Linked DNA regions of Halorhodospira halophila. The protein of the gene in region 1 interacts with the protein of each later gene in a pairwise test. Links are inferred from orthologs where the notes say so. Each region holds a gene or a part of one and is shown in the gene's direction. Other genes may lie near its edges.

Region 1 (4,377 bases):
AAAGCGCGCGCCCGGTACCGGGCCGGCCTCCGCCGGGCTGACTGCCGACGATCAGCCCCGAGAGGATCGGGATCATCGGGTAGATGCAGGCGGTGAAGGCGAGCAGCAGCCCGGCGACGAAGAATCCCCCGAGGATGGCCCAGAGGTTGCCGCCGCCGAGCAGCGCCTGCAGGTCCCCCATGGGCCCCTGACCACTGCCGGCCCCGCCGGCGGGGCCGCCGGAGCCATCACTGTACTGCACGGCACCGGAGCCGAGGTCGGCCTCCAGGCTGCTTGGCGGGTAGCAGAGGGAATCGGGCTCGTTGCAACCCTGGAACTCGGCGTAGAGCTGCGCCCCCTCGCCGATCGGCTCCGCGGTCTCCAGGTGCACCTGCAGCGTGCCCCGGTAGATGACCACATCGCCGAAGAACTCGTCGGAGAACGACTCGCCGCTCGGGTACGCGACCTCGACGATCTCGTTATCACCGTCGCGCAACTCGAAGTCGAAGGCGTGGCGGTAGAGGTAGTGGTCCTCAGCCACGTCCCAGCGTGCGACCAGGCGATCCTCGCCCACCTGTTCGACGGTGAACGGGAAGATCTCCTGCTGATCCACCATTCCCTGTGCCGGGGCGGCCGCAATCAGCAGACCCAGCGCCAGCCACAGCGCCGCGATCAGACCGCCTCGGTCGTAACGCATCCTGCCCTTCATCGGCTTACACCCTCCTACCGGGTTTCATCGCGTATCCAGTCCAGGAAGCCTGCCAGGCCCTTTTCGATGCCGACCGCGATGACCTCTGGAAGTTCATACGGATGCCGCTCCACAAGCATCCCCTCCAATCGGGTGTAGGCAAAATCCGATGTCTTGATCACCAACAGGCACTCGGTCTCCGCCTGCGCCTCTCCCTCCCAGTAGAAGACGGAGGTCACCCCCGGGACGATGTTGACGCAGGCGGCCAGCCGCGCCTCCACCACCTCGCCGGCGAGCCGGCGGGCGGTCTCCTCATCGGGGCAGGTGCACAGGACGACCAGTTCTCGACTCGACATGGCTGCACCTCCTCGGTCGTTGAACAGGGGTTGAATTCTACCATCGGCGTCCTCATCCACCGGGTACCGGCAGGGAACGTCACCCGAAGCAGGTGTCGGAAGCCCTTGACGGAGAAGAACCGAACGATATGATTAGCACTCACGGTTACCGAGTGCTAACAGCTAGCAGGCCGCGGGAAGCGCGGCGAACCAGATCCCAGAGTCCACGACCAAAGAGAGAGGGAGAGAGGACCGATGAGCATCCGTCCCCTGCACGACCGAGTGGTCATCCAGCGCCTTGAAGAAGAGCGCACTTCCCCGGGCGGCATCGTCATCCCGGACACCGCGGCCGAGAAGCCGATGAAGGGCAAGGTCATCGCTGTCGGCAACGGCAAGATGCTCGACAACGGCGAGCGTCGCCCCGTCGAGGTGAACGTCGGCGACCAGGTCCTGTTCGGCAAGTACGCCGGCACCGAGGTCAAGATCGACGGCCAGGATTACCTGGTGATGCGCGAGGACGACATCATGGCCGTCTTCGAGGGCTGACGCAGCGCCGACTTCCAACGCGCAGCGAGCCAGACACCCGAGACCCGAACACCGAATCGAGCAGAGGAGCCAACCATGGCTGCGAAGGAAATCCGTTTCTCCGATGATGCGCGCCAGCGCATGATGAGCGGCGTCAACCAGCTGGCCAACGCCGTCAAGGTCACCCTCGGCCCGCGCGGCCGTAACGCCGTCCTCGAGAAGAGCTTCGGCGCCCCCACCGTCACCAAGGACGGCGTCTCCGTCGCCAAGGAGATCGAGCTCGAAGACCACTTCGAGAACATGGGCGCGCAGATGCTCAAGGAGGTCTCCTCGCAGACCTCGGACGTCGCCGGTGACGGCACCACCACCGCGACCGTCCTGGCCCAGGCCATCCTGCGCGAGGGCATGAAGTCCCTGGCCGCGGGCATGAGCCCGATGGAGCTCAAGAAGGGCATCGAGAAGGCCACCGAGACGGCCTCCAACTACCTGGCCAACGAGCTGTCCAAGCCCTGCGAGGACGACAACTCCATCGCCCAGGTCGGCACCATCTCCGCGAACTCCGACGAGGCCGTGGGCCGAATCATCGCCGATGCCATGGGCAAGGTCGGCAAGGAAGGCGTGATCACCGTCGAGGAGGGCTCCGGCCTGGAGAACGAGCTGGATGTTGTCGAGGGGATGCAGTTCGACCGCGGCTACCTCTCCCCCTACTTCGTCACCGATCAGCAGACGATGAAGGCGGAGCTCGAGGACGCGGCGATCCTCCTCCACGACAAGAAGATCTCCAACATCCGCGATCTGCTGCCGCTGCTCGAGGGCGTGGCCAAGCAGAACCGGCCGCTGCTGATCATCGCCGAGGAGGTTGAGGGCGAGGCCCTGGCCACGCTGGTGGTCAACAACCTGCGCGGCATCGTCAAGGTCGCCGCGGTCAAGGCGCCCGGCTTCGGTGACCGCCGCAAGGCCATGCTCCAGGACATCGCCATCCTCACCGGCGGCACGGTCATCTCCGACGAGGTCGGCATGACCCTGGAGAACGCCACGGTCGACGACCTGGGCACCGCCAAGAAGGTGCAGATCTCCAAGGAGGAGACCACCATCGTCGGCGGCGCCGGCCGTCACGACGACATCATGGCCCGCGTCGAGCAGATCCGTGCGCAGATGGAGGAGTCCACCTCCGACTACGACAAGGAGAAGCTCCAGGAGCGCGTGGCCAAGCTGGTCGGTGGCGTTGCCGTGATCAAGGTCGGCGCGGCCACCGAGGTCGAGATGAAGGAGAAGAAGGCCCGCGTCGAGGACGCCCTGCACGCCACCCGCGCTGCGGTGGAAGAGGGCATCGTCCCCGGTGGTGGCACGGCCCTGATCCGCGCCCTGGCCGCCCTCGAGGGCCTGAGCGGCGCCAACGAGGAGCAGACCCAGGGCGTCGCGCTGGTCCGCCGTGCCATGGAGGAGCCGCTGCGCCAGCTGGTGACCAACGCCGGCGAGGACGCCTCCGTGATCGTCAACAAGGTCAAGGAGGGCAGCGGCAACCAGGGCTACAACGTCGCCACCGGCGAGTACGTGGACCTGGTGCAGGCCGGTGTCCTCGACCCGACCAAGGTCACCCGCTCGGCCCTGCAGAACGCTGCCTCCGTGGCCGCGCTGATGCTGACCACCGAGGCCATGGTCGCCGACCTGCCGAAGAAGGACGACGAAGGCGGTGGCGGCGACATGGGTGGCATGGGCGGCATGGGGGGCATGGGCGGCATGATGTAAGCCGTCCGGTTCCCGGCGCCCTGACGCCGCAACCGAACCCCCGTCGGGCCTCGCCCGGCGGGGGTTTTTTCATGGCTACGGGGGCAGCTTGCGAGGCGGCCGCCAGCGGCCCAAACTACGCTCCCGAGCCGCCCCATTCACCCGAAAAGAGCACGGATCGCCGGTGAGCGAGAAGAAAAAGCGCCGCAAGGGCAAGAAGAAAAAACCGCCGACCAACATTTTCCACCCCGCCTACTGGCCGACCTGGCTCGGGCTCGGGGTGCTGCGCCTGCTCGCACTGCTGCCCATCCCACTGATCGGCCGGCTCGGGGACGGGCTCGGCATGCTGCTCTGGGCGGTCGTGCCGAGCCGGCGTCACATCGTGCGCACCAATCTGGGCCTGGCCTTCCCAGAGCTGGGCACACGGGGACGGCGCCGCCTGGAACGCGCCCACTTCCGCTCGGCCGCCCGCGGCATGCTGGAGGGCGCACTGGCCTGGTGGGCACCCATCAACCGCCTGGCGCCCTACTACACCATCGATGGCCTGGAGCACCTAGAAGCGGCCCGCGAGGGCGGTCGCGGGGTTATCCTGCTGGGGCCGCACTACACCAGCGTAGAGATGTGCGGGAAGATCATCGGTGCCCACGTGGCAGATTTCTACCCGGTCTACAAGCCGGCCAAGGACCGCGCCTTCAACACCGCCATGGTGCGCGCGCGCCGCACCGGCGTGGTCGATGTGCTGCCCAATACCGACATGCGTCGCATCCTGCGCGTGCTGCGTGAAGGCAACGTCGTCTTCTACGCCCCGGACCAGGACTTCGGCCGCCAGGGTTCGGTCTTCGCGCCGTTCATGGGCGTCGAGACCAGCACCCTAACCATGACCGCGCGCCTGGCGCGGAGCACCGGCGCCCGGGTGGTGCCGCTGCACTGCCGGCGCCTGGCCGGCAACCGCTGGCACGTCTTCCTGGAGCCGGCGCTGGAGCCGTTCCCGACGGGCGACGACGTCGCTGACGCCACGCGGATCAATTCGGTCATCGAGGCTCAGGTGCGCGACGCCCCGGAGCAGTACCTGTGGCTGCACCGCCGTTTCAAGACGCGCCCCGACCCGGACGCCCCCAACCC
Region 2 (4,305 bases), on another replicon or contig:
CCGCGGTCCAGGGTCCGGCGCAGGTCGCCGTCGGTGAAGATGCCCAGCACCCGCTGCTCCTCGTCGACGATGGCGGTCATGCCCAACCCCTTGCGGCTGATCTCCAGCAGGGCGTCACGGAGAGCAGTTCCGGGGGCGACGCGGGGGATGCGCTCGCCGGTCTGCATGATGTCCTCGATATGGAGCAGCAGCCGGCGTCCGAGTTTGCCGCCGGGGTGCGAACGGGCAAAGTCCTCGGCGGTGAAGCCGCGCGCATCGAGCAGTGCGACGGCGAGGGCGTCGCCCATGGCCAGGGTGGCCGTCGTGCTTGCCGTGGGCGCCAGCCCGAGAGGGCAGGCCTCCTGTTCGACGCCGACGTTCAGGTGGACCGAGGCAGCCCGGGCCAGGGTCGACTCCGGACGTCCGGTGAGGGCGATCAGCGGCACCCCGAGGCGCTTGATCAGCGGCAGGATGGCGGTGAGCTCGTCGGTCTCGCCGGAGTTCGACAGCGCGATGACCACATCGTCGGGGGTGACCATGCCCAGGTCGCCGTGGCTGGCCTCGCCGGGGTGGACAAAGAATGCCGGTGTCCCGGTGCTCGCCAGGGTGGCGGCCATCTTCGAGCCGATGTGCCCGGACTTGCCCATCCCGGTGACGATCACCCGTCCACGGCAGGCGAGCATGTGCCGGCACGCTTCGCTGAAAGGCTGGTCGATGCGCTCGCCGAGGGCAGCGACGGCATCGGCCTCGAGCTGCAGGACGGCGCGACCGAGGGCTCGGAGTCGCTCGTCGCCTTCTTCCGGGGCGCCTTGGTGCCGTTCGATCAGGGTGCGCATGGGCGTCATCCGTCCATTCTACGACATCTGTTCGCCGGATCGGACAACCCCCGGGGCAGAATTGACCACCCCGGCGCGGGGATGGATACTGCCGGTCCCTTTTCCAGAACCGAGTAGGCTGATGGGCGTCGCAGACACCGGCGACGAGATCTTGGCGCGGGTGCGTGGCCTGCGGGTCGAGCGCGGCGGCCGGGCGATCTTCGATGGCGTGGACCTCGACATCCGGCGGGGTCGGGTGACCGCCATCATGGGCCCGAGTGGCACGGGCAAAACCACCCTCCTGCGCGTGCTGGGCGGTCAGCTCCGGCCCGGGGCCGGCTCGGTGGAGGTCATGGGCGAGGAGGTGCCCCGCCTCGGTCGCCAGGCGCTTTATCGCCTGCGTCGGCGCATGGGGGTGCTGTTCCAGAGCGGGGCGCTGTTCACCCACCTGTCAGTCTTCGAGAATGTGGCTTTCCCGCTGCGTGAGCACACCCGGCTCCCCGAATCCCTGCTCGAGACCCTGGTTCTGCTCAAGCTCGAGGCGGTGGGGCTGCGTGGCGCCCGGGAGCTGATGCCGGCGGAGCTCTCCGGCGGCATGGCCCGGCGGGTGGCCCTGGCCCGGGCCATCGCCATGGATCCGGCGATGGTGATGTACGACGAGCCCTTCGCCGGCCAGGACCCGATCACCATGGGGGTGCTGGTGGACCTGATTCGGCGGCTCAACGATGTCCTCGGCCTGACCTCGGTGGTGGTTTCCCACGACGTCCAGGAGACCCTGGCCATCGCGGATTACGTCTACGTACTGGCCGACGGGGCGGTCATCGCCGAGGGCACCCCGGCGGCCCTGCAGGAGGCGCAGTCGGAGTCGCTGCGCCAGTTCATTGATGCCCGGCCGGACGGGCCGGTGCCGTTCCACTATCCGGCGCCCGGGCTGGCCGACGAGCTGATCGGCGGGGGGCGGCGATGACCGGTCTGTTCCAGGCGTTGGGGCAGCGGACCCTGAACGGGCTGCGTGGCCTGGGTGAGGCGGTGCTGCTGATGGGGCGGATCCTGCGGGCCGCTCCCGAGGTGGTGGTGCGTCCGCGGTTGCTCGTCGAACAGATCTACGCCGTGGGCGTGTTGTCGCTGGTGATCATCCTGGTCTCGGCGCTGTTCGTCGGCATGGTGCTCGGCCTGCAGGGGTACTACACCCTGTCGGACTTTGGGGCCACCGAGGCGGTGGGCACGATGGTCGCCCTGTCGCTGGTCCGCGAGCTTGGCCCGGTGGTCACTGCGCTTCTCTTCGCCGGGCGGGCCGGCTCGTCGCTGACCGCCGAAGTGGGGCTGATGAAGGCCACCGAGCAGCTCTCGAGCATGGAGATGATGGCGGTGGACCCGGAGCGACGCATCCTGGCGCCGCGCTTTTTCGCCGCCCTGCTGGCGGTGCCGCTGCTTGCCGCCGTGTTCAGTGCCGTGGGCGTTTTCGGCGGCTATCTGGTGGCGGTGGGCATGGTTGGAGTGGATGGCGGGGCATTCTGGTCCAACATGCAGAACGCCGTCACCATTCAGGATGATATCTTGAACGGCGTGATCAAGAGCGTCGTCTTCGGCTTTCTGGTCGGTTGGATCGCTCTGCACAAGGGGTACATGGCGGTGCCGACCTCCAGTGGCGTCAGCCGGGCGACGACCCTCGGTGTGGTGCACGCCTCGCTGGCGGTGCTCGGGCTCGACTTCCTGCTCACCGCACTGATGTTCGACTGACGGAGCAAGGGTATGAGTCAGCGGCTCGTGGAGATCTGGGTCGGGGTGTTCGTGGCCATCGGCCTGGCGGCGATGATGGTCCTGGCCCTGCAGGTCAGCGGCCTGACCGAGCTGCGCCAGCCGCCCGGCTACCACGTTACGGCCAAGTTCGACAATGTCGGCGGCCTGCGCGAGAAGGCGCCGGTGAGCATGGCCGGGGTTCGGGTGGGGCGGGTCGAGGCGATTCGGCTCGATCCGGACAGCCACCAGGCCGAGGTCAAGATGCGCATCAACGAACGCTTCGGTGCCATCCCGGCGGACAGTGCGGCGGCCATCTACACCTCCGGTCTGCTCGGCGAGCAGTACGTGGGGCTGGAGCCGGGGTGGGAGACCGAGCCCCTGGCCGATGGTGACCGGATCACCGAGACCCAGTCGGCCGTGGTTCTCGAGCGGATCATCGGCCAGTTCGTTACCGGCATGCAGGACTGAGTTCGCCAAGCGCGATGGAGGCAGGAGCGATGTTCAAGGCGAATCGGTGGACCCGGGATCTGGCACTGGCCTCGGGGCTGGTGCTGGTGCTGGCGCTCGCTGCCGGGCAGGCGGTGGCCAAGCCGGACCCGCGGCAGGTGGTGCAGGAGGTGACCGACGAGGTGATGCGGGTGCTCGATGAGCACGGCGAGGAAATCGTTGGCGATCCGGTGGCCCTCTACGAGAAGCTGGCCCCGGTGGTCGAACCACACATCGATTACGACCGGATCGGTGCGCGCATTCTCGGGCCGCACTGGCGGGACGCCGACGCGCAGACCCGCGAGCGCTTCGTCACCGAGTTCCAGCGCAGCCTGCTGAGGACTTACGCCTCCAGCATGGAGGATTACACGGGCGTCGACGTGCGCATCCTGGGCAGCCGGCAGCGCGACGGCGGTGTCCAGGTGGGCATGGAGGTCGGTTCCGGCGACAGCCGTGCGCGCATCCTCTATCGACTGGAGGAGCGGGAGGAGGCCTGGAAGCTGGTGGATGTCACCGCCGAGGGCGTCAGCCTCATCCACAACTACCGCGAGGACTTCCGGTCGCGCCTGCGGGACAAGGATCTTGAGACCGTGATCGAGGAGATGGCACAGCGCAACCGGGACATCGGTTTCGAATGACCCGCGCGGCCCTCGTCAACGGTGCCGACGGGCGCTGGCGGGTTACAGGGCGCCTGGAGCTCGATACCGTGGGGGAGCTGTGGGCGCAGGGCATGGAGCGGTTCGCCGTTGAGGGCGGGGCCTGCGAGATCGATCTGGCCGAGGTGGAGCGGACCGACAGCGCCGGTGTTGCGCTCCTGATCGACTGGACCCGGCAAGCCCGGGGGCGGGGCGGGCGGCTGCGCCTTTGCCATGTTCCCGAGCAGATGCTGGCCATTGTCCGGGCCAGTGGGGCCGGGTCGGTGCTGGAAATCGCCGACGTCCCGGCCTGAATCCGCTATAATCGTCCGCCTTCGCGGGGAGCCCGCGGTCCGTTTCCGGAGGGGATCGCCCCATGATGCAGCCAGAAGAGATCGAACGCCTGATCCAGGAACAGCTCAGCGATGTTCGGGTGGAGGTCAGTGGTGACGGTCGCCACTTCCGTGCCTTCATCGTCAGCCCCGACTTCCAGGGGCTGTCGCGCATCCAGCGCCACCGCCTGGTCAATCGCGCCCTGCGCGCCCACATCGATGACGATACCCTGCACGCCATCTCCATGCGGACCCTGACGCCCCCGGAGCACGAGCAACAGCAGAAGGCGGGGTAGGCCGATGGAGCGACTGCTCATC
Region 3 (4,304 bases), on another replicon or contig:
CTGACCTCCGCGCGCTCCGCCCCGGGGCGGATGATCTCGGACCGGGCGCGGTCGCCGAGGCAGAGGCCAAGGGCGTCGAGGAGGATGGACTTGCCGGCACCGGTTTCGCCGGTCAGCACATGCATGCCCGCGCCGAACTCCAGATCGAGCTGATCGACGATGGCGAAGTCGCGGATGTGGATCTCCCTGAGCACAGCGCTTCTCCCTATGCGCCGAAGGGTTCGATGTTGCACAGCGGCCCGCCCCAGCCGAGCTTGGCGCGGAGCAGGTTGAAGTAGCTGTAGCCCGGCGGATGGACCAGGCGGATCGGGCTCGGGTGGGCCCGCACCACCAGCCGGCTGTCCTCCTGGAGGGTCAGGTCCCTCTGGCTGTCGCAGCTGACCCGGACGTGCTCGATGAACCGCGGGTGGACATCGATCTCGATCCGGCTGTCTCCATCGACCACGAGTGGCCGATTACTCAGCGTGTGCGGACAGACCGGCACTAGAACCATGGCGTGCAGGTTAGGGTGGGCGATGGGCCCGCCTCCGGCCATGGCGTAGGCCGTCGAGCCGGTCGGTGTGGCAATGATCAGTCCGTCGGAGCGGTGATCGCTCAGCGGCTCGCCGTCGATCCGCGTGACCAGTTCGATCATCCGCGCGGTGTTCCAGCGGTGCAGGACCACCTCGTTGATGGCCACGTCCTCGCGGAGCAGCGTATCATCCTGGTTGGAGCGGATCTCGGCGCGCAGGATCAGCCGCTCGTCGACGACGTGCTGCCCGTCCAGGATCTGCGCGACCTCGTCCAGATGCTCGGGTGCGATGTCGACCAGGAACCCCAGCCGGCCGCGGTTGATGCCCATCAGGGCGACATCCCGCCGGCCGGCCACGGCCCGGGCGATGTGGATCAGGGTGCCGTCGCCCCCGATGGCGATGATCAGATCGCAGGCATCGAGCAGGGCTTCACGGGGCACGCGCTGCAGGTGGTGATCACCGGTCTCCGGCATGGACTGCTCATCGAGCAACGCCGTACAGCCGCGCGCTTCCAGCATGGGCAGCAAGCGCTCGACCAGCCCGGTGATGGCCGGGTCGCCGGGTTTGCCGGTGATGCCGACGGTGGGGAAGGGCGGTGGTGGATGTACGTCCATGGTCGGGAACGGTATCACGTCGCCCAGGGGGCGCCAATTGGCCGGCGACTGGCGCGTTGACGGTCGTTCGCGCGGCTTGCTAGCCTCTGATCGCACTTTGAGCGCCCTAAGTGCAACCCCCGCGAAATCGCGCAACCCGTGGTGCATGAGCCATGAGCCCGCCGCACGACCTGGAGCTGGGCGACCGCGCGCGCACCCTGCTCCGCACGCTGGTGCGTCGCTACATCGACAGCGGCAGGCCGGTCGGGTCGCGCAGCCTGGCCCGTGAAGCCGGGCTGTCCGTCAGCCCAGCCACGGTGCGCAACGTCATGGCCGACCTCGAGGAATTGGGCTATCTGGTCTCGCCGCACACCTCGGCCGGTCGGGTGCCGACCGATCGGGGCCTGCGCTTCTACGTCGACTGCCTGCTCCAGGTCCAGCCCATCGAGGGCGACACCGTCGAACAGCTCCGCCGGCGTCTGGTTCGCGACCGGGAGGAGGGGGCGGAGGAGTTGGCCGACTCCGCCTCGGACCTGCTCTCGCAGTTGACCCGGCTGGCCGGTGTGGTGACCCTCCCGCGCTGCGACTGGGCGGTGCTGCGCCACGTTGAGTTCCTGCCGCTGTCCGACCGTCGCGTGCTAGCGATCCTGGTGATCAATGAGCGGGATGTGCAGAACCGCGTCATCCGCACCGAGCGCGACTTCTCCGAGGCTGAGCTTCAGCGCATCGCCAACTACCTCAATGCGGAGTTCGCCGGCGTGGAGCTGCCGCGCGTGCGCCAGCGCCTGCTCGCCGCCATGCAGGCCGATCAGCAGCGGCTCGACGAACTCATGCGCTCGGCGGTGGAGGTCGGCGAGAAGGCCCTGGCGGAGGAGCAGGACGACGAGGGGTACGTGGTCGCGGGTCAGACCAATCTGATGGAGTTCGAGGAACTCTCCGATGTGGACCGGCTGCGCCAGCTGTTCGAGGCCTTCACGCAGAAGCGTGACATCCTCCACCTGCTCGATCGCTGCGCGCGGGCCGATGGCGTCCAGATCTACATCGGCCAGGAGGCCGGTTACGAGGTCTTCGACGGTCTCTCGCTGGTGACGGCCCGTTACGGGGTCGCCGGTGAGGCGGCCGGGGTGCTCGGGGTGATCGGGCCGACCCGCATGGCCTACGACCGGATCATTCCGATCGTCGACATCACCGCCCGATTGGTCGGCTCGGCCTTGAATCCGCCGCGCTAGATCCCCACACCTGTGCCCAGGCAGGAGGCAGTGCACCCGGTGGCCGCGCTTGGGGCGCCCGGTGGTGGGCTGCCAGTAACCGTTTTCCGGCTCAATCCAGCGGAGCAGCCATATGACTGATAACCAGCGACAGAGCACGACCGAGGAGCAGCCCGAGGTGCGCGGCGACGCGCAGGCAACCGCCGAGGCGTCGGAGCAGAAGCACACCCGTCAGGCCTCGGAGGCGCTCGAGGGCGAGCTCCAGAGCGGCGATTCGGCGAGCGAGGGCGCCGCGGCGGACGAGGCCGGTACCAGCGCCGAGGACCTGGAGCAGCGTATCGAGGAACTCGAGAACGCCCTTGCTGACGCCGAGCGGAAGGCCCAAGAGAACTGGGATCAGGTGCTGCGCATGCGCGCCGAGCTGGAGAACGCGCAGCGCCGCGCGGAAAAGGATGTCGACCAGGCCCGGCGGCAGGGGCTCGAGAAGGTCTGCGGCGATCTCCTGCAGGTCAAGGACAGCCTGGAGATGGGCGTCCAGGCGGCCGAAGACGCCGAGGCCGATCGCGAGAAGCTCCTCGAGGGCTCGCAGTTGACCCTCAAGATGCTCAATCAGGTCTTCGAGCGCTTCGAGATCGAGGAGATCAACCCGCTGGGCGAGCGTTTCAACCCCGACTACCACGAAGCTATGGCGACGCAGCCCAGCGAAGAGCAGGAGCCGAACACCGTGCTCCACGTGGTGCAGAAGGGCTACCGCCTGCAGGATCGCCTGCTGCGCCCGGCACTGGTGGTGGTGGCCAAGAAGGCCGACGGCAGTGCGGGCAGCGGTGGCTCGGTGGACGAGACCGCCTAAAGGCACGCGATTCGGCGCGATTCAAACCGGGCCCTTGAAAAAGCCGATGGGGCACCGCACTTAAGGGGCAGAAGGCAATCAGGCCCGGACAGATTCAACGGTTAGCAGGAGCGAATTATGGGTAAGATCATCGGCATCGACCTGGGCACGACCAACTCGTGCGTGGCGGTCATGGAGGGCAATAAGACCCGCGTGATCGAGAACGCGGAGGGCGATCGGACCACCCCGTCGGTGGTGGCTTTCGCCGAGGATGGCGAGGTGCTCACCGGCGCCCCGGCCAAGCGGCAGTCGGTCACCAACCCGGAGAACACCATCCATGCGGTCAAGCGCCTGATCGGCCGGCGCTTCGACGAGGATGTCGTCCAGCGCGACATCAAGGAGATGCCGTACAAGATCGTCAAGGCGGACAATGGCGACGCCTGGGTCGAGGCGCAGGGTAAGAAGATGGCGCCGCCGGAGGTCTCGGCGCGCACCCTGCAGAAGATGAAGAGCACCGCCGAGGACTACCTGGGTGAGGAGGTCACCGAGGCAGTGATCACCGTCCCGGCGTACTTCAACGACTCCCAGCGTCAGGCCACCAAGGATGCCGGCAAGATCGCCGGACTCGAGGTCAAGCGCATCATCAACGAGCCGACGGCGGCGGCGCTGGCCTACGGCCTGGACAAGGAGGGCGGCGACAAGAAGGTCGCGGTCTACGACCTGGGCGGCGGCACCTTCGACGTGTCGATCATTGAGATCGCCGAGGTCGACGGCGAGAAGCAGTTCGAGGTCCTCTCCACCTCCGGCGATACCTTCCTGGGGGGCGAGGATTTCGACAAGCGGATCATCGACTACCTGATCCAGGAGTTCAAGAAGGACCAGGGCATTGACCTCGGCCAGGATCACCTGGCGCTGCAGCGCCTGCGCGAGGCGGCCGAGAAGGCCAAGGTGGAGCTCTCCTCGAGCCAGCAGACCGAGATCAATCTGCCCTACATCACCGCGGATCAGAGCGGTCCGAAGCACATGGCCATCAAGCTCACCCGGGCCAAGCTCGAGTCGCTGGTCGAGGACCTGGTCGAGCGCACCATCGAGCCGTGCAAGACCGCGCTCAAGGACGCAGGCCTGGCGGCCAGCGACATCCAGGACGTGATCCTGGTCGGTG
Region 4 (4,728 bases), on another replicon or contig:
AGCCACGGCGCCTACAAGTTCACCCGTCCGCCCACGGGCGACATCCTGGCCATCAGCCGGATCAAGGAGATCCACCAGCGCCTGCCGGACACCCACCTGGTCATGCACGGCAGCTCCCAGGTGCCGCAGGAGTGGCTGGAGCTGATCAACCAGTTCGGCGGTGAGATCCCCGAGACCTACGGCGTACCGGTCGAGGAGGTCCAAGAGGGCATCCGCAACGGGGTGCGCAAGGTCAACATCGATACCGACCTGCGCCTGGCCTCCACCGGCGCGGTGCGCAAGCACCTGGCCGAGAACCCGTCCAACTTCGACCCGCGCAAGTTCCTGAAGGCCTCCACCGAGGCTATGAAGGAGATCTGCAAGGCCCGCTACGAGGCCTTCGGCTCGGCGGGGATGGCGTCCAAGATCAAGCCGGTCCCCCTAGAGACCATGGTCGAGCGTTACGAGTCCGGCGAGCTCGCCCCCAAGGTGAGCTGAACCGGGAGCTGTCCCCAGAGCCTTGCCGGGGCGCCACGGCGCCCCGGCAAGCCAGCGGGGAGCAATACCATGCGCAGGATTAGCGGTATTTTCCTCAAGGGGCTGCTGGCGGTTCTGCCGGCGGTCGTCACCCTCTATCTTCTCTACTGGCTGATCATGACCGCCGAGCGGGCGCTCGGGAGCGTCGTGCAGCTGATCATCCCCGAGACCTGGTATCACCCCGGCCTGGGCGTGGCCCTGGCACTGGCCGGCATCTTCGCCATCGGCGTCCTCCTCAACTTCTACCTTCTGCGCCGCCTGTGGGAGTGGTTCGAGCAGATCCTCCTGCAGCTGCCGGTGGTCAAGACCATCTACGGGGCGGTGCAGGACCTGACCGGGTTTGTCTCCCGGGCCGAGGAGCTGGGCGACCAGGTGGTCACGGTGCCGCTGCCCGGTAGCGATTACCGGGTGCTCGGCGTGGTGACGCGCAGGCAGTGGGCGGGGGTGGCCGAAGGGCTCGGTGACGAGCACACCATCGCCGTCTACACCCCCATGAGTTACCAGGTGGGTGGCTACACGCTGCTGGTTCCGGCCTCGGTGGTCGAGCCCGTCGATATGAGTGTCGAGGACGCCATGCGCTTTGCGGTCACCGCGGGGATGTCGACGCGCAAGAGCGCCTCGCTCGACGAGCTGCTCGAGGAACCGCCCGAGGGAGCGGAGAGGCAGCCGTGACCTAGCGACGACAAGAACAACAAAGCTCGCCCGTCTGCGGGGATCCCCCGGGGGCCCACAAGGCCGCCGGGTGCGGGACGGCCACCCGCCGTGTCGCGCCCCGTGGGTCCCGGCGACTCTTAACCAGGAGGTGGACCATGAAATCGATACCCGAGTTGCGCGACGATCCGGATCCGGAGGAGATCCAGGAGTGGCTCGACGCCCTGGATGCGGTGATCGAGCACGAGGGGCCCGAGCGGGCGCAGCAGATCCTCGAGCACCTGGTCAGCAAGGGCCGGCGCCGGCTCGGCCATCTGCCCTTCAAGGCCACCACCGGCTACATCAACACCATCCCCCGGCACCTCGAGGTGCGCCCGCCGGAGTACACCGATCACCACCTGGAGTGGCGTATCCGGGCGCTGGTGCGCTGGAACGCCATCGCCATGGTGGTTGCCGCCAACCGTGAGCACGACGGCATCGGCGGGCACATCGCCAGCTACGCCTCGGCCTGCACCCTCTACGAGGTCGGCTTCAACCACTTCTGGCGGGCGCCCAACGAGGAGCAGGACGGCGATCTGGTCTTCCTCCAGGGGCACTCCGCGCCGGGGATCTACGCCCGCGCCTTCCTCGAGGGGCGGCTCAGCGCCGAGCAGCTGGCCGGTTTTCGTCAGGACGTCGACGGCGACGGCATCAGCTCCTATCCCCACCCTTGGCTGATGCCCAACTTCTGGCAGTTCCCCACCGTCTCCATGGGCCTCGGCCCGATCCAGGCGGTGCAGCAGGCGCGCATGATGAAGTACCTGCACCACCGCGGGATCGAGGACACCGCAGACCGCAAGGTCTGGTGCTTCATGGGCGACGGCGAGATGGACGAGCCGGAGTCGATGGGCTCGATCGGCCTGGCCGCCCGCGAGCAGCTCGACAACCTGATCTTCGTGGTCAACTGCAACCTGCAGCGCCTCGACGGTCCGGTGCGCGGCAACGGCAAGATCATCCAGGAGCTCGAGGGCGAGTTCCGCGGCGCCGGCTGGAACGTGATCAAGGTGATCTGGGGCTCGCGCTGGGATCCGCTGCTCGAGCTTGACCACGAGGGGCTGCTGCAGCAGCGCATGGAGGAGGCCGTCGACGGCGAGTACCAGGCCTTCAAGGCGCGCGGCGGTGATTACACCCGCAAGCACTTCTTCGCCAAGTACCCGGAGCTGGAGAAGATGGTCGCCGGCATGTCCGACTACGACATCTACCGGCTCAACCGCGGTGGCCACGACCCGCACAAGGTCTACGCGGCCTACCACGCCGCGGTGAACCATACCGGGCAGCCGACCGTGATCCTGGCCAAGACCGTCAAGGGCTACGGCATGGGCGAGGCCGGCGAGGGGCAGAACATCACCCACCAGCAGAAGAAGATGGGTGAGAACGCCCTGCGCCGGTTCCGCGACCACTACGAGATCCCCATCCCCGACGAGCAGCTCAAGGAGACGCCCTTCTACAAGCCCGATGACGACGCCCCGGAGATGCGCTACCTCCACGAGCGTAGGCAGGCCCTGGGCGGCTACATGCCGGTGCGCTACGAGCGGGCGCCGGCGCTCGAGGTCCCGCAGCTCTCCGCCTTCGACGCGCTGCTCAAGGACAGCGGCGAGCGGGAGCTGTCCACCACCATGGCCTTCGTGCGCGCGCTGACGGTGCTCACCCGCGACAAGCAGATCGGCCAGCGGGTGGTGCCCATCATCCCCGACGAGGCGCGCACCTTCGGGATGGAGGGGCTGTTCCGTCAGCTCGGCATCTACTCCAACGTGGGGCAGCTCTACGAGCCCGAGGACGCCGATCAGCTGATGTCCTACCGCGAGGCGCAGACCGGGCAGATCCTCGAGGAGGGGCTGGATGAGGCCGGTGCCATGTCCTCGTGGATGGCGGCGGCCACGGCCTACGCCAACCACGGCGTCAACATGATCCCCTTCTACATCTTCTACTCCATGTTCGGCTTCCAGCGGGTGGGGGACCTGTGCTGGGCCGCCGGGGATATCCAGGCCCGGGGCTTCCTGATTGGTGGCACCGCCGGCCGGACCACCCTCAACGGCGAGGGGCTGCAGCACCAGGACGGCCACAGCCACGTCCTCGCCTCGACCATCCCCAACTGCGTCTCCTACGACCCGGCCTTCGACTACGAGCTGGCGGTGATCGTCCAGGACGGGCTGCGCCGGATGTACGCCGAGCAGGAGAACTGCTTCTACTACCTGACCGTCTACAACGAAAACCACACCCATCCGGCGATGCCCGAGGGGGCCGAGGAGGGCATCCGCCGCGGCATGTACCTCTTCCGCGCCGGCCCCAAGAAGAAGGGGCCGCGGGTGCAGCTGATGGGCTCGGGGAGCATCTTCCGCGAGGTGATCGCCGCCGCGGAGCTGCTCGCTGGCGATTTCGGCGTCCATGCCGATATCTGGAGCTGCCCCTCGTTCACCGAGCTGGCCCGCGACGGCATGGCCTGCGCCCGGGGCAACCGCCTCCACCCGGAGTCCGAGCGTCGGCAGTCGTACCTGCAGGCGTGCCTGGAGGGCTACAGTGGCCCGGCCATTGCCGCCACCGACTACATGCGCGCCTACCCGGATCAGATCCGTCCCTACATCGGACGCAAGTTCTGGTCCCTGGGTACCGACGGCTTCGGCCGCTCGGATACCCGCGAGAAGCTGCGGCGCTTCTTCGAGGTGGATCGCTACCACATCGCCGCGGCAGCCCTCTACGCCCTGGCCGATGAGGGCGAGATCGAGGCCGGGAAGGTCAGCGAGGCCATCGGCAAGTACCAGCTGGCGGCGGATGCCCCGAACCCGTGGGAGGTGTGACCGTGGCGGAACAGGAGCTCAAGGTACCGGATATCGGCGGCTTCGAGGCCGTGGAGGTGATCGAGGTCCTGGTCGCGCCCGGGGACCGGATCGAGCCGGAGCAGTCGCTGATTACCCTCGAGTCCGACAAGGCGAGCATGGAGGTGCCGGCGGAGGTCGGGGGCGAGATCCGGGCGGTGCACATCGCCGTCGGTGATATGGTCTCCGAGGGGAGTGTGATCGCCACCGTCGACACGGCCGCCGCCGATGCCGCATCCGGGCCGGCTGAGCCGGCGGCACCGGCCGAGGCCCCGGCTGCTGAGGGCGCCCCGGCCGAGGAAACGGCCGGATCGTCCGGAAGCGAGAAGCCGGCCGGCGGATCGGCGCCGGTGGCCCCTGCGCCCGCCCCGGCGGGCAGCGGCACAGGGCCCGCCGCGTCCAGCGGCGGGCAGCCGCCGATCGATCGCGACGGCCACCGCGCCGCCCACGCCAGCCCTTCGGTTCGTCGCTACGCCCGCGAGCTCGGCGTCGACCTCGGGCGCGTCAGCGGCAGCGGACGCAAGGGGCGTATTCGGCGCGAGGACGTGGAGGCCTACGTCAAGCGCGTGATGCAGGGCCAGGAGGTCCCGCCAACGGGTGCCGCCGCCGGCGCCCCGGCCGCCGAAGGGGTCGGGATCCCGCCGATCCCCGAGCAGGACTTCAGTCGTTTCGGCGAGGTGGAGCGGGTGGCGCTGACCCGCATCCAGCG

What was found.
Region 2: the proteins of groL (region 1) and CCR79_RS11305 interact in binary tests that used the Escherichia coli proteins (3 or more experiments, as listed by UniProt). The link is inferred for Halorhodospira halophila from one-to-one orthologs.
Region 3: the proteins of groL (region 1) and grpE interact in binary tests that used the Escherichia coli proteins (3 or more experiments, as listed by UniProt). The link is inferred for Halorhodospira halophila from one-to-one orthologs.
Region 4: the proteins of groL (region 1) and aceE interact in binary tests that used the Escherichia coli proteins (3 or more experiments, as listed by UniProt). The link is inferred for Halorhodospira halophila from one-to-one orthologs.

Annotation. Positions count from the first base shown.
Region 1 is NZ_NHSN01000033.1:1,976-6,352, forward strand. What follows is about bases 1,030-3,949. They hold groL (chaperonin GroEL), read left to right. Parts: upstream 1,030-1,623; coding sequence 1,624-3,276; downstream 3,277-3,949. Other genes in these bases: groES (co-chaperone GroES), read left to right, coding at 1,258-1,548; CCR79_RS12420 (lysophospholipid acyltransferase family protein), read left to right, coding at 3,440-3,949. Also shown: protein-disulfide reductase DsbD, read right to left, coding at 1-688; divalent-cation tolerance protein CutA, read right to left, coding at 703-1,023; more of CCR79_RS12420, read left to right, coding at 3,950-4,377.
Region 2 is NZ_NHSN01000026.1:9,775-14,079, reverse strand. What follows is about bases 1-2,848. They hold CCR79_RS11305 (ABC transporter ATP-binding protein), read left to right. Parts: upstream 1-936; coding sequence 937-1,761; downstream 1,762-2,848. Other genes in these bases: mlaD (outer membrane lipid asymmetry maintenance protein MlaD), read left to right, coding at 2,547-2,848; mlaE (lipid asymmetry maintenance ABC transporter permease subunit MlaE), read left to right, coding at 1,758-2,534; CCR79_RS11310 (KpsF/GutQ family sugar-phosphate isomerase), read right to left, coding at 1-824. In the rest of the region: more of mlaD, read left to right, coding at 2,849-3,002; CCR79_RS11290 (MlaC/ttg2D family ABC transporter substrate-binding protein), read left to right, coding at 3,032-3,658; CCR79_RS11285 (STAS domain-containing protein), read left to right, coding at 3,655-3,969; CCR79_RS11280 (BolA family protein), read left to right, coding at 4,032-4,283; murA (UDP-N-acetylglucosamine 1-carboxyvinyltransferase), read left to right, coding at 4,288-4,305. UniProt on the Escherichia coli protein: Part of the ABC transporter complex MlaFEDB, which is involved in a phospholipid transport pathway that maintains lipid asymmetry in the outer membrane by retrograde trafficking of phospholipids from the outer membrane to the inner membrane.
Region 3 is NZ_NHSN01000018.1:180,242-184,545, reverse strand. Bases 1,458-4,304 are described here. They hold grpE (nucleotide exchange factor GrpE), read left to right. Parts: upstream 1,458-2,446; coding sequence 2,447-3,163; downstream 3,164-4,304. Other genes in these bases: dnaK (molecular chaperone DnaK), read left to right, coding at 3,281-4,304; hrcA (heat-inducible transcriptional repressor HrcA), read left to right, coding at 1,458-2,334. In the rest of the region: DNA repair protein RecN, read right to left, coding at 1-194; CCR79_RS08015 (NAD(+) kinase), read right to left, coding at 206-1,126; more of hrcA, read left to right, coding at 1,279-1,457. UniProt on the Escherichia coli protein: Participates actively in the response to hyperosmotic and heat shock by preventing the aggregation of stress-denatured proteins, in association with DnaK and GrpE. It is the nucleotide exchange factor for DnaK and may function as a thermosensor.
Region 4 is NZ_NHSN01000017.1:20,647-25,374, reverse strand. The notes cover bases 931-4,201. They hold aceE (pyruvate dehydrogenase (acetyl-transferring), homodimeric type), read left to right. Parts: upstream 931-1,325; coding sequence 1,326-4,001; downstream 4,002-4,201. Other genes in these bases: aceF (dihydrolipoyllysine-residue acetyltransferase), read left to right, coding at 4,004-4,201; CCR79_RS06075 (DUF502 domain-containing protein), read left to right, coding at 931-1,188. Also shown: fba (class II fructose-bisphosphate aldolase), read left to right, coding at 1-477; more of CCR79_RS06075, read left to right, coding at 547-930; more of aceF, read left to right, coding at 4,202-4,728. UniProt on the Escherichia coli protein: Component of the pyruvate dehydrogenase (PDH) complex, that catalyzes the overall conversion of pyruvate to acetyl-CoA and CO(2).